Regions from separate parts of the Cellulomonas sp. CW35 genome, predicted to be linked through region 2. Evidence: predicted binding sites of a transcription regulator. Region 2 holds the regulator's gene; the other holds the start of a gene.
What was found. The regulator HrcA, encoded in region 2, represses chaperone genes, less so after heat shock. The targets are predictions, from matches to a motif close to TTNGCACTCGNNNNNNNCGAGTGCNAA.

Region 1 (4,190 bases), 1.7 Mb from region 2:
GCCCGCAGGCCGACCAGGTCCGCCCGCTCTGAGCCTCACCTCGTAGCTCACCCGGTAGCTGCCCGCGGCGGCGGTCAGCGGTCGAGGGCGTCGATCGCCAGCAGCGCGCACGCGGCGCTCCAGGTGAGGGGCGCGACGGCCGCCGGCCTGCCGTCCGCGAGGATCTTCTCGGGGATCGAGCCGGTCGGGGTGCGGTGCGTCTCGACGGCCGCGAGCCAGGCCCGGGCGCGCTCGTCCTCGCCGTTCTCCGCGGCGACCCACGCGTACAGGGTGGTCTGCGGTGTCCACGTGACGCCGTCGCGTCGCCACTCGCCCGCGGGGGCGACGCCGAGGGGTCGGCTCATCTCGGTGATCGAGCGCAGCCACGCGTCACGTCCGCCCGCGGCGGGCGCCTGCCAGAACGGCGCGAGGACGAACGCCGAGGCCGCGTCGTGGGCGGTGCCGTCCGGGTAGCGGGTCCAACCGGCGGGGCCGAACGTCTCGACCGCGGCCGCCCGCGCGGTGCGCGCCGTGCGCTGCGCGAGGAGCGCCCCCTCGTCGTCGCCCGCCTCCCGCAGCACCGCGACGGCCTGCTCGAGCCCGGCGACGAGCGGTGCGACCGTGCCGAGCGTCAGCCGGGTCTCGTCGCGCTCCCAGTAGTCCGGGGACGCCGGTGGCAGGCCGCGAGGGTCGAGCAGCGCGGCGGTGCCGTCGACCGCGGCCGCGACGAGCGGGGCGAGTCGGTGCGCGGCCGCCGTCCGGGCGGTGCCCGGTGGCACCTCGTCGAGCACGAGCCCCGCGGCCCACATGGCCCAGCCCTGGCCGTCCGTCTGGGGCGTGCGGTCGTCGGGCGGGCCCGAGCCGTCGGGCAGGTAGCGCGCCTCGAACCCGCCGTCGGCGCGCTGGGCGTCGGCGAGGAAGCCCAGCACGTCGAGCGCGTCGGCCGGGTGCCCGGTGCGCGCGAGTGCGACGGCGACGAACGACGCGTCCCGCGGCCACACGTACCGCCAGGCCGGCGTCCAGCCCGCGACGACCGCGCCGTCCGGTAGCAGCAGCGTGCGCAGGTCCAGCAGCGCGTCGCGCGCGAGGTCCTCGAAGGGGCCGCCGGCGCCCGGGACCGTGCCCTGCGCGAGCCAGGCCGCCTGCTCGTCCGCGAGCCGACGTGCCGCGGCGACGCCGGGCGCACCCGCCTCGCCGCGCAGCACCGAGCCCAGGTGGCCCACGCGCGGGTCGAGCACGCGTGTGCCGTCGAGGTAGGCGACGTCGGCGTCGGCGGGGAGCTCGACCACCGAGCCGTCGGGGGCGAGCGCGACGCCGGTCTGGTGCAGCGGGACCACCGCGTACGGGAGGGCCGCAGGCTCCGCGGCCGCGGCCGCGGGCCGGGCCGTGGTGACCGGGAGCACGGCGGCGGCGACCGCCCCGGCGGCCGCCAGTGCGCCGACGACGAGACGCGTGCGTCGTCGGCTGCGGGAGGTGCGGGCGTCGTCACCGGGCACGTCCCGGACCTTAGCCGAGCGGGGCGGTCCGGACGGCCCGTTCGGGCTCGCGTCCGCGGGCCCCGTCGTCCGGGTGCCGTGGGCCGGGTGTGTTCGCGGTGCGTGAAGGTCGGTGCGCGGACGGGGACGCGTGCTTGCACTCACAGGGGTCGAGTGCTAACCATTGACTTAGCACTCTCGGGTTGAGAGTGACAGAACCACCCCGGCCGTCAGGTGAGGCGTCGGGTGCGCGGGACAAGACCGCGCGCCCGGTCGTCGTCCGTCGCGGGCACCGACCGGCCGACCCGAACCCAAGCAAAGGATCGCTCGCCACATGGCCAAGATCATTGCCTTCAACGAGGAGGCCCGCCGCGGCATCGAGCGGGGTCTGAACGTCCTCGCCGACACCGTGAAGGTCACGCTCGGCCCGAAGGGCCGCAACGTCGTGCTCGACAAGAAGTGGGGCGCGCCGACGATCACGAACGACGGTGTCTCCATCGCCAAGGAGATCGACCTCGAGGACCCCTTCGAGAAGATCGGTGCGGAGCTCGTCAAGGAGGTCGCCAAGAAGACCGACGACGTCGCCGGTGACGGCACGACGACGGCGACCGTCCTCGCCCAGGCGCTCGTGCGCGAGGGTCTGCGCAACGTCGCGGCGGGTGCGAACCCGATCGCGCTGAAGCGTGGCATCGAGAAGGCCGTCGAGGCCGTCACCGCCGCCCTGCTCGCGCAGGCCAAGGAGGTCGAGACCAAGGAGGAGATCGCCGCCACGGCCGCCATCTCCGCCGGTGACACCGCGATCGGCGAGCTCATCGCCGAGGCCCTCGACAAGGTGGGCAAGGAAGGTGTCATCACCGTCGAGGAGTCCAACGCGCTCGGCCTCGAGCTCGAGCTCACCGAGGGCATGCGCTTCGACAAGGGCTTCCTGTCGGCGTACTTCGTCACCGACCCGGAGCGCCAGGAGGCCGTCCTCGAGGACGCGTACGTCCTGCTCGTCGAGGGCAAGATCTCGAACGTCAAGGACCTGCTCCCGCTGCTCGAGAAGGTCATCCAGTCCGGCAAGCCGCTGTTCATCGTGGCCGAGGACGTCGAGGGTGAGGCCCTCGCGACCCTCGTCGTGAACAAGATCCGTGGCCTGTTCAAGTCGGTCGCCGTCAAGGCCCCCGGCTTCGGCGACCGCCGCAAGGCGATGCTGCAGGACATGGCGATCCTCACGGGTGGCCAGGTCGTCAGCGAGACCGTCGGCCTCAAGCTCGACACGGTCGGCCTCGAGGTCCTCGGCCAGGCGCGCAAGATCGTCGTCACCAAGGACGAGACCACGATCGTCGAGGGCTCGGGCCAGGCCGACCAGATCGCCGGTCGCGTCACGCAGATCCGCGCCGAGATCGAGAACTCGGACTCGGACTACGACCGCGAGAAGCTGCAGGAGCGCCTCGCCAAGCTCGCCGGCGGCGTCGCCGTCATCAAGGCTGGCGCGGCCACCGAGGTCGAGCTCAAGGAGCGCAAGCACCGCATCGAGGACGCCGTGCGCAACGCGAAGGCCGCCGTCGAGGAGGGCATCGTCGCCGGTGGTGGCGTCGCGCTCATCCAGGCCGGCAACACCGCGTTCGCGGACCTCAAGCTCGAGGGTGACGAGGCGACGGGTGCCGCGATCGTGAAGCTCGCGATCGAGGCCCCGCTCAAGCAGATCGCGATCAACGCCGGTCTCGAGGGTGGCGTCGTGGCCGAGAAGGTCCGCAACCTGCCGACGGGTCACGGCCTCAACGCCGCGACCAACTCGTACGAGGACCTGCTGGCCGCGGGCGTCAACGACCCGGTCAAGGTCACGCGCTCCGCGCTGCAGAACGCGTCGTCGATCGCCGCGCTCTTCCTCACGACCGAGGCCGTCGTCGCCGACAAGCCGGAGAAGGCCCCCGCGGCCCCCGCCGGCGGCGGCGAGGACTTCGGCGGCGGCTTCTGAGCCGACCGCTGAGCCTGCCTCAGTCGGTCCTGCCCGGGCGCGTCGCACGCGCCTGACGCAGCACTGCACGACCCAGGACGGGCCGGTCGCCTTCGGGCGGCCGGCCCGTCCGGCATGTGCGGGCCGATCTGCGGGTGCGGGGGGCTCGTCGGCGCCCGGTATCACCCGGTAGTGTCGTTCCGCCGTCCGGTGAGGCGGCCTGGCGCGACGGGGCGGGGGGCTTCCGGTGACAGGACTGTGGCGTGACGTGTCGGATCTGGGAACCGTGGCGACCGTGCTGGGCGTGGTCGTCGGCGGCGGGGTGTTCCTCGGCTCGTGGGCGTACCGGGGGGTCGAGCGCAGCGCGTCCGCGGTGTGGCGGTCGGTCGGCGAGGCGCTGGTCGTCGCGTGGGCGATCGCGCTCCTCGCGGTGATGCTGCGCCCGTTGCCGTACCCGAGCGACCCGGGACCGGACCTCGCCCCGTTCACGGGGATACCCGCGGGCCTCGACGCCGGCTCGTGGGAGGTGCCCGCGGTGCAGCTCGGCGGGACGGCGCTGCTGTTCGTCGTGGGTGGGGGTCTGCTCTCGGCGCGGCTGCGGTGGGGTGTCGTGCGGCCCGCGCTCGCGATGGCGGCGGTCGCGGCGCTCGTCGAGGGGCTGCAGCACGTCCTGCACACCGGGCGGCACGTGGCGACCGACGACGTGCTCGTCGCGGCCCTCGCGGGTGCGGTCGGCGCGGCGGTCGTCGTCGCGCTGCGCGGTCGCGCGGGACGGACGCGCGCGCGGCGGGGGACCG
Region 2 (4,190 bases):
GCTTCGTGCAGGGCGCGCTGCGGATCAGCCGTGGCGAGGCGCTGACCGTCGACACGTTCTTCAAGTTCAAGAACCTGCCCGCGGTGATCCTGGCGTCGCTGCTGGTCGCCGTGCTGACGGCCGTCGGCTACGCGCTGTGCTACCTGCCGGGCATCGTGGTCGCGTTCTTCGCGCAGTTCACGCTGTACTACGTCGTGGACCGCGGCTCGGGCGCGGTGGACGCGCTCAAGGCCAGCTTCCAGCTCGTCAGGGACAACATCGTGCCCGCGCTGCTGATCTTCCTCGGCGTCGCGCTCGCGAGCGCCGTCGGTGGCCTCGTGTGCGGTGTCGGCACGCTCGTCACGCTGCCCGTCGCGCTGCTCGCGCAGACCTACGTGTACCGCCGGCTGAACCGCGAGCCGGTCGTCCCCTGACCGGTCCGGAACCGAGGACGGGCTCCCGCGCCGCAGCGCGGGGGCCCGTCCGTCGTCAGGCCGTGACGAAGTCGATGAGCTCCTCGACGCGGCCGAGCAGCGCGGGCTCCAGGTCGGCGAAGGTGCGCACCGTGCCGAGGATCCGCTTCCAGGCCTGCGCGACGTCGGCCTGGTCGGCTGCCGGCCAGCCGAGCTCGCGCAGGATCCCGAGCTTCCACTCGGTGCCGCGCTCGATCGTCGGCCAGGCGGTCAGGCCCAGCCGCGCGGGACGCACGGCCTGCCACACGTCGACGTAGGGGTGCCCGAGCACCAGGACCGTGCCCGCGGGCGCGACGCGCACGGCCTCGGCGGCGATCCGCGCCTCCTTCGACCCCGCGACCAGGTGGTCGACGAGGACGCCGACGCGCCGCTCGGGGGTGGGGGAGAACTCCCGCAGCGCCTCGACCAGGTGATCCACGCCCTCGAGCAGCTCGACCACGACCCCCTCGACGCGCAGGTCGTCGCCCCACACCTTCTCGACCAGCTCGGCGTCGTGCCGGCCCTCGACCCAGATGCGGCTGCCCCGCGCCACCCGCGCCCGGGCGCCCTGGACGGCGCGCGAGCCGGACGCGGTGCGCTCGGGCGGACGCGGCGCCGTCGACGTCACGGGCGCCGTGAGGACCACCGGCTCGCCGTCGACCCAGAACCCCGGCCCGAGCGGGAACGTGCGCGTGCGGCCCTTGCGGTCCTCGAGCACGACGACGTGCTGCCCGCCCGACTTCTCGACGCGCACCACGGCACCCACCCACCCGGTGGTGACCTCCTCCACGACGAGCCCGCGCTCGGCGGCCTGCGGACGCGACGTCCGCGGTCCTCGGTGGTGCTCGGCACGTCCGCCGCCCAGCACGTCCGACCCGTAGCGATCCATCAGCCTGGCTCTCCCTCGTCGCGGTCCGTCGGTCCGTCACCCTAGGGTGCCCACGGACCGCTCGGGCGGCAGCGCCCGCGCGCGGCGTAGGATTGGCACTCGGACGAGGCGAGTGCTACCAGTGACGGGCAGCGGGCGGCGCGACGGACGGAGGCGAGATGAGCGACGAGCGGCGGATGGACGTGCTGCGCGCGATCGTCGAGGACTACGTCTCGACGAGCGAGCCCGTGGGCTCGAAGGCGCTGGTCGAGCGGCACGCGCTCGGGGTGTCGTCGGCGACGATCCGCAACGACATGGCCGCTCTCGAGGAGAGCGGCTTCATCGCTCAGCCGCACACGTCCGCCGGTCGCATCCCGACCGACAAGGGGTACCGCGTCTTCGTCGACCGCCTGACGACCGTCAAGCCGTTGTCCGGGCCCGAGAAGCGCGCGATCGGCGCGTTCCTCGAGGACGCGGTCGACCTGGACGACGTCGTCGACCGCTCGGTGCGGCTGCTCGCGCAGCTCACGCACCAGGTCGCCGTCGTGCAGTACCCCTCGCTGCGGCGCTCCGCGCTGCGCCACATCGAGCTCGTGCCCGTGGGCCAGCGACACCTGCTCGTCGTGCTCATCACCGACACCGGCCGCGTCGAGCAGCGCACCCTCGAGGCGTCGGCCGAGCTCGACGAGCTCGGCGTCGCGCAGCTGCGCGCGACGCTCAACGCGCGCGTCGCCGGCCGCCGGCTCGCGGAGCTGCGCGGCGTGGTCGACGAGGTCTCGCAGCGGTACACCGACGACGACCTCGCGCTGCTGCGCCAGGTCGTGGGCGTGGTCGAGGAGACGCTCGCGCAGGAGAGCGAGGAGCGCGTCGTGCTCGCGGGCACGGCGAACCTCGCCCGCGGGGGCACGGACTTCGCGCGCAGCCTCGGTCCGGTGCTCGAGGCGCTCGAGGAGCAGGTCGTGCTCCTGCGCCTGCTGTCCGAGATGGCCGAGGACACGGCCGCGGTCTCGGTGCGGATCGGGCACGAGACGCAGCACGACGGTCTGGTCGAGACGAGCTTCGTCACGAGCGGGTACGGCGACGAGGGCGGTTCGGTCGCCCGGGTCGGCGCGATCGGTCCGACCCGCATGGACTACCCCGCGACCATGGCGTCCGTGCGCGCCGTGGCGCGCTACCTCACGCGCATCCTCGCCGGGTAGCCCCCGGCCACGCACCGCGGACGCCCGGCGTCCCGACCATCCGACGAGCCCGCCAGGAAGCGAGCAGACCACCACGTGAGCACCGACTACTACGCGATCCTCGGCGTCCCGCGCGACGCGACGCCCGAGCAGATCAAGAAGGCGTACCGCAAGCTCGCCCGGGAGCACCACCCGGACGTGGCGGGCGACGACCCGGCCGCGGAGGAGCGGTTCAAGGACGTCTCGCGCGCCTACGAGGTGCTCGGCAACCCGGAGAAGCGCCGCGCGTACGACCTGGGGGGCGACCCGTCGTCGCCCGGCGGCGGCATGGGCGGGGGCTTCGGCTTCCAGGACATCTTCGAGACGTTCTTCGGCGCCGCGACGGGTGCGGGCGCGCAGCGCGGCCCGATCCCGCGCGCGCGGCGCGGCCAGGACGCGCTGCTGCGCCTCGACCTCGACCTCGCGGAGGTCACGTTCGGCACGCACCGCGAGGTCCCGGTCGACACCGCGGTGGTGTGCCCCACGTGCCAGGGGTCCTGCTGCCGGCCCGGCACGTCGCCGCGGACGTGCGAGGCGTGCCACGGCCGGGGCACGGTGCAGCGCGTGGCGCGCTCGTTCCTCGGCCAGGTCATGACGAACCAGCCGTGCGCGGCGTGCCGCGGGTTCGGCACGACGATCCCGGAGCCGTGCACCGAGTGCGCGGGCGAGGGGCGCGTGCGTGCGCGTCGCACGATCGCGGTGGACGTCCCCGCGGGCGTCGACACGGGCACACGCATCAAGCTCACGAGCCAGGGCGAGGTCGGCCCGGCGGGCGGCCCGCCCGGTGACGTGTACCTCGAGGTGCGCGAGCGCCGGCACGAGGTGTTCACGCGCGACGGCGACGACCTGCACGCGACGCTGTCCGTGCCGATGACCGCCGCCGCGCTGGGCACCGTGCTCACGTTCGAGACGCTCGACGGCGAGCAGGAGGTCGACCTGCGCCCCGGCACGCAGCCCGAGCAGGTCGTGACGCTCAAGGGGCTCGGCGTGGGGCACCTGCACGTCGGCGGACGCGGCGACCTGCACGTCCACGTCGAGGTGACCGTCCCGACGGGCCTCGACGACGAGCAGGCCGAGCTGCTTCGCCGCCTTGCGGCGCTGCGCGGCGAGGAGCGCCCCGAGGGCCGGCTCGCCGCCGCGCACCAGGGCGTCTTCGGCAAGCTGCGCGACAAGCTCGCCGGCCGCTGAGCGTGCGGGACAGGACCCGTAGCCGATGACCGCACCCGTCTTCGTCGTCGACCCCGGCCGCCTCGACCCCCTCGCGGTGGGCGACACGTTCCGGCTCGACGGCACCGAGGGCCGCCACGCCGGGGTCGTGCAGCGCCGGGCGCGCGGTGAGCGGGTCGACGTGGTCGACACGCGCGGCGTACGGCTCGTCGGCGTGGTCGCGCACGCCGGCCACGAGGGCGTCGACGTCGAGGTGCTCGAGCTCGTGCGCGAGCCCACGCCCCGCGTGCGGCTCGTGCTCGTGCAGGCGCTCGCGAAGGGCGACCGCGACGAGCTCGCGATCGAGGCGGCGACCGAGGTCGGCGCGGACGCGGTCGTGCCGTGGCAGGCGGACCGCTCGATCGTCGTGTGGCGCGGCGAGCGCGCCGCCAAGTCCCGCGCGCGCTGGCTCGGCACGGTGCGCACGGCCGCGAAGCAGTCACGCCGCGCGTGGGTGCCGGAGGTGGA

Region 1: a site for HrcA is predicted at 1,609-1,635, ahead of groL (chaperonin GroEL). Genes of this name have one in related genera too.

What each region holds. Positions count from the first base shown of each region.
Region 1 covers NZ_CP199000.1:3,065,524-3,069,713, reverse strand. Annotated here, with positions in the region: gene ACT17Q_RS13985 (cold-shock protein) at 1-32, shown strand, start outside; gene ACT17Q_RS13980 (glycoside hydrolase family 15) at 75-1,475, opposite strand; gene groL (chaperonin GroEL) at 1,789-3,414, shown strand; gene ACT17Q_RS13970 (hypothetical protein) at 3,662-4,190, shown strand, end outside.
Region 2 covers NZ_CP199000.1:1,342,210-1,346,399, forward strand. Annotated here, with positions in the region: gene ACT17Q_RS06295 (hypothetical protein) at 1-413, shown strand, start outside; gene ACT17Q_RS06300 (DUF3097 domain-containing protein) at 469-1,320, opposite strand; gene hrcA (heat-inducible transcriptional repressor HrcA) at 1,479-2,498, shown strand; gene dnaJ (molecular chaperone DnaJ) at 2,574-3,704, shown strand; gene ACT17Q_RS06315 (16S rRNA (uracil(1498)-N(3))-methyltransferase) at 3,730-4,190, shown strand, end outside.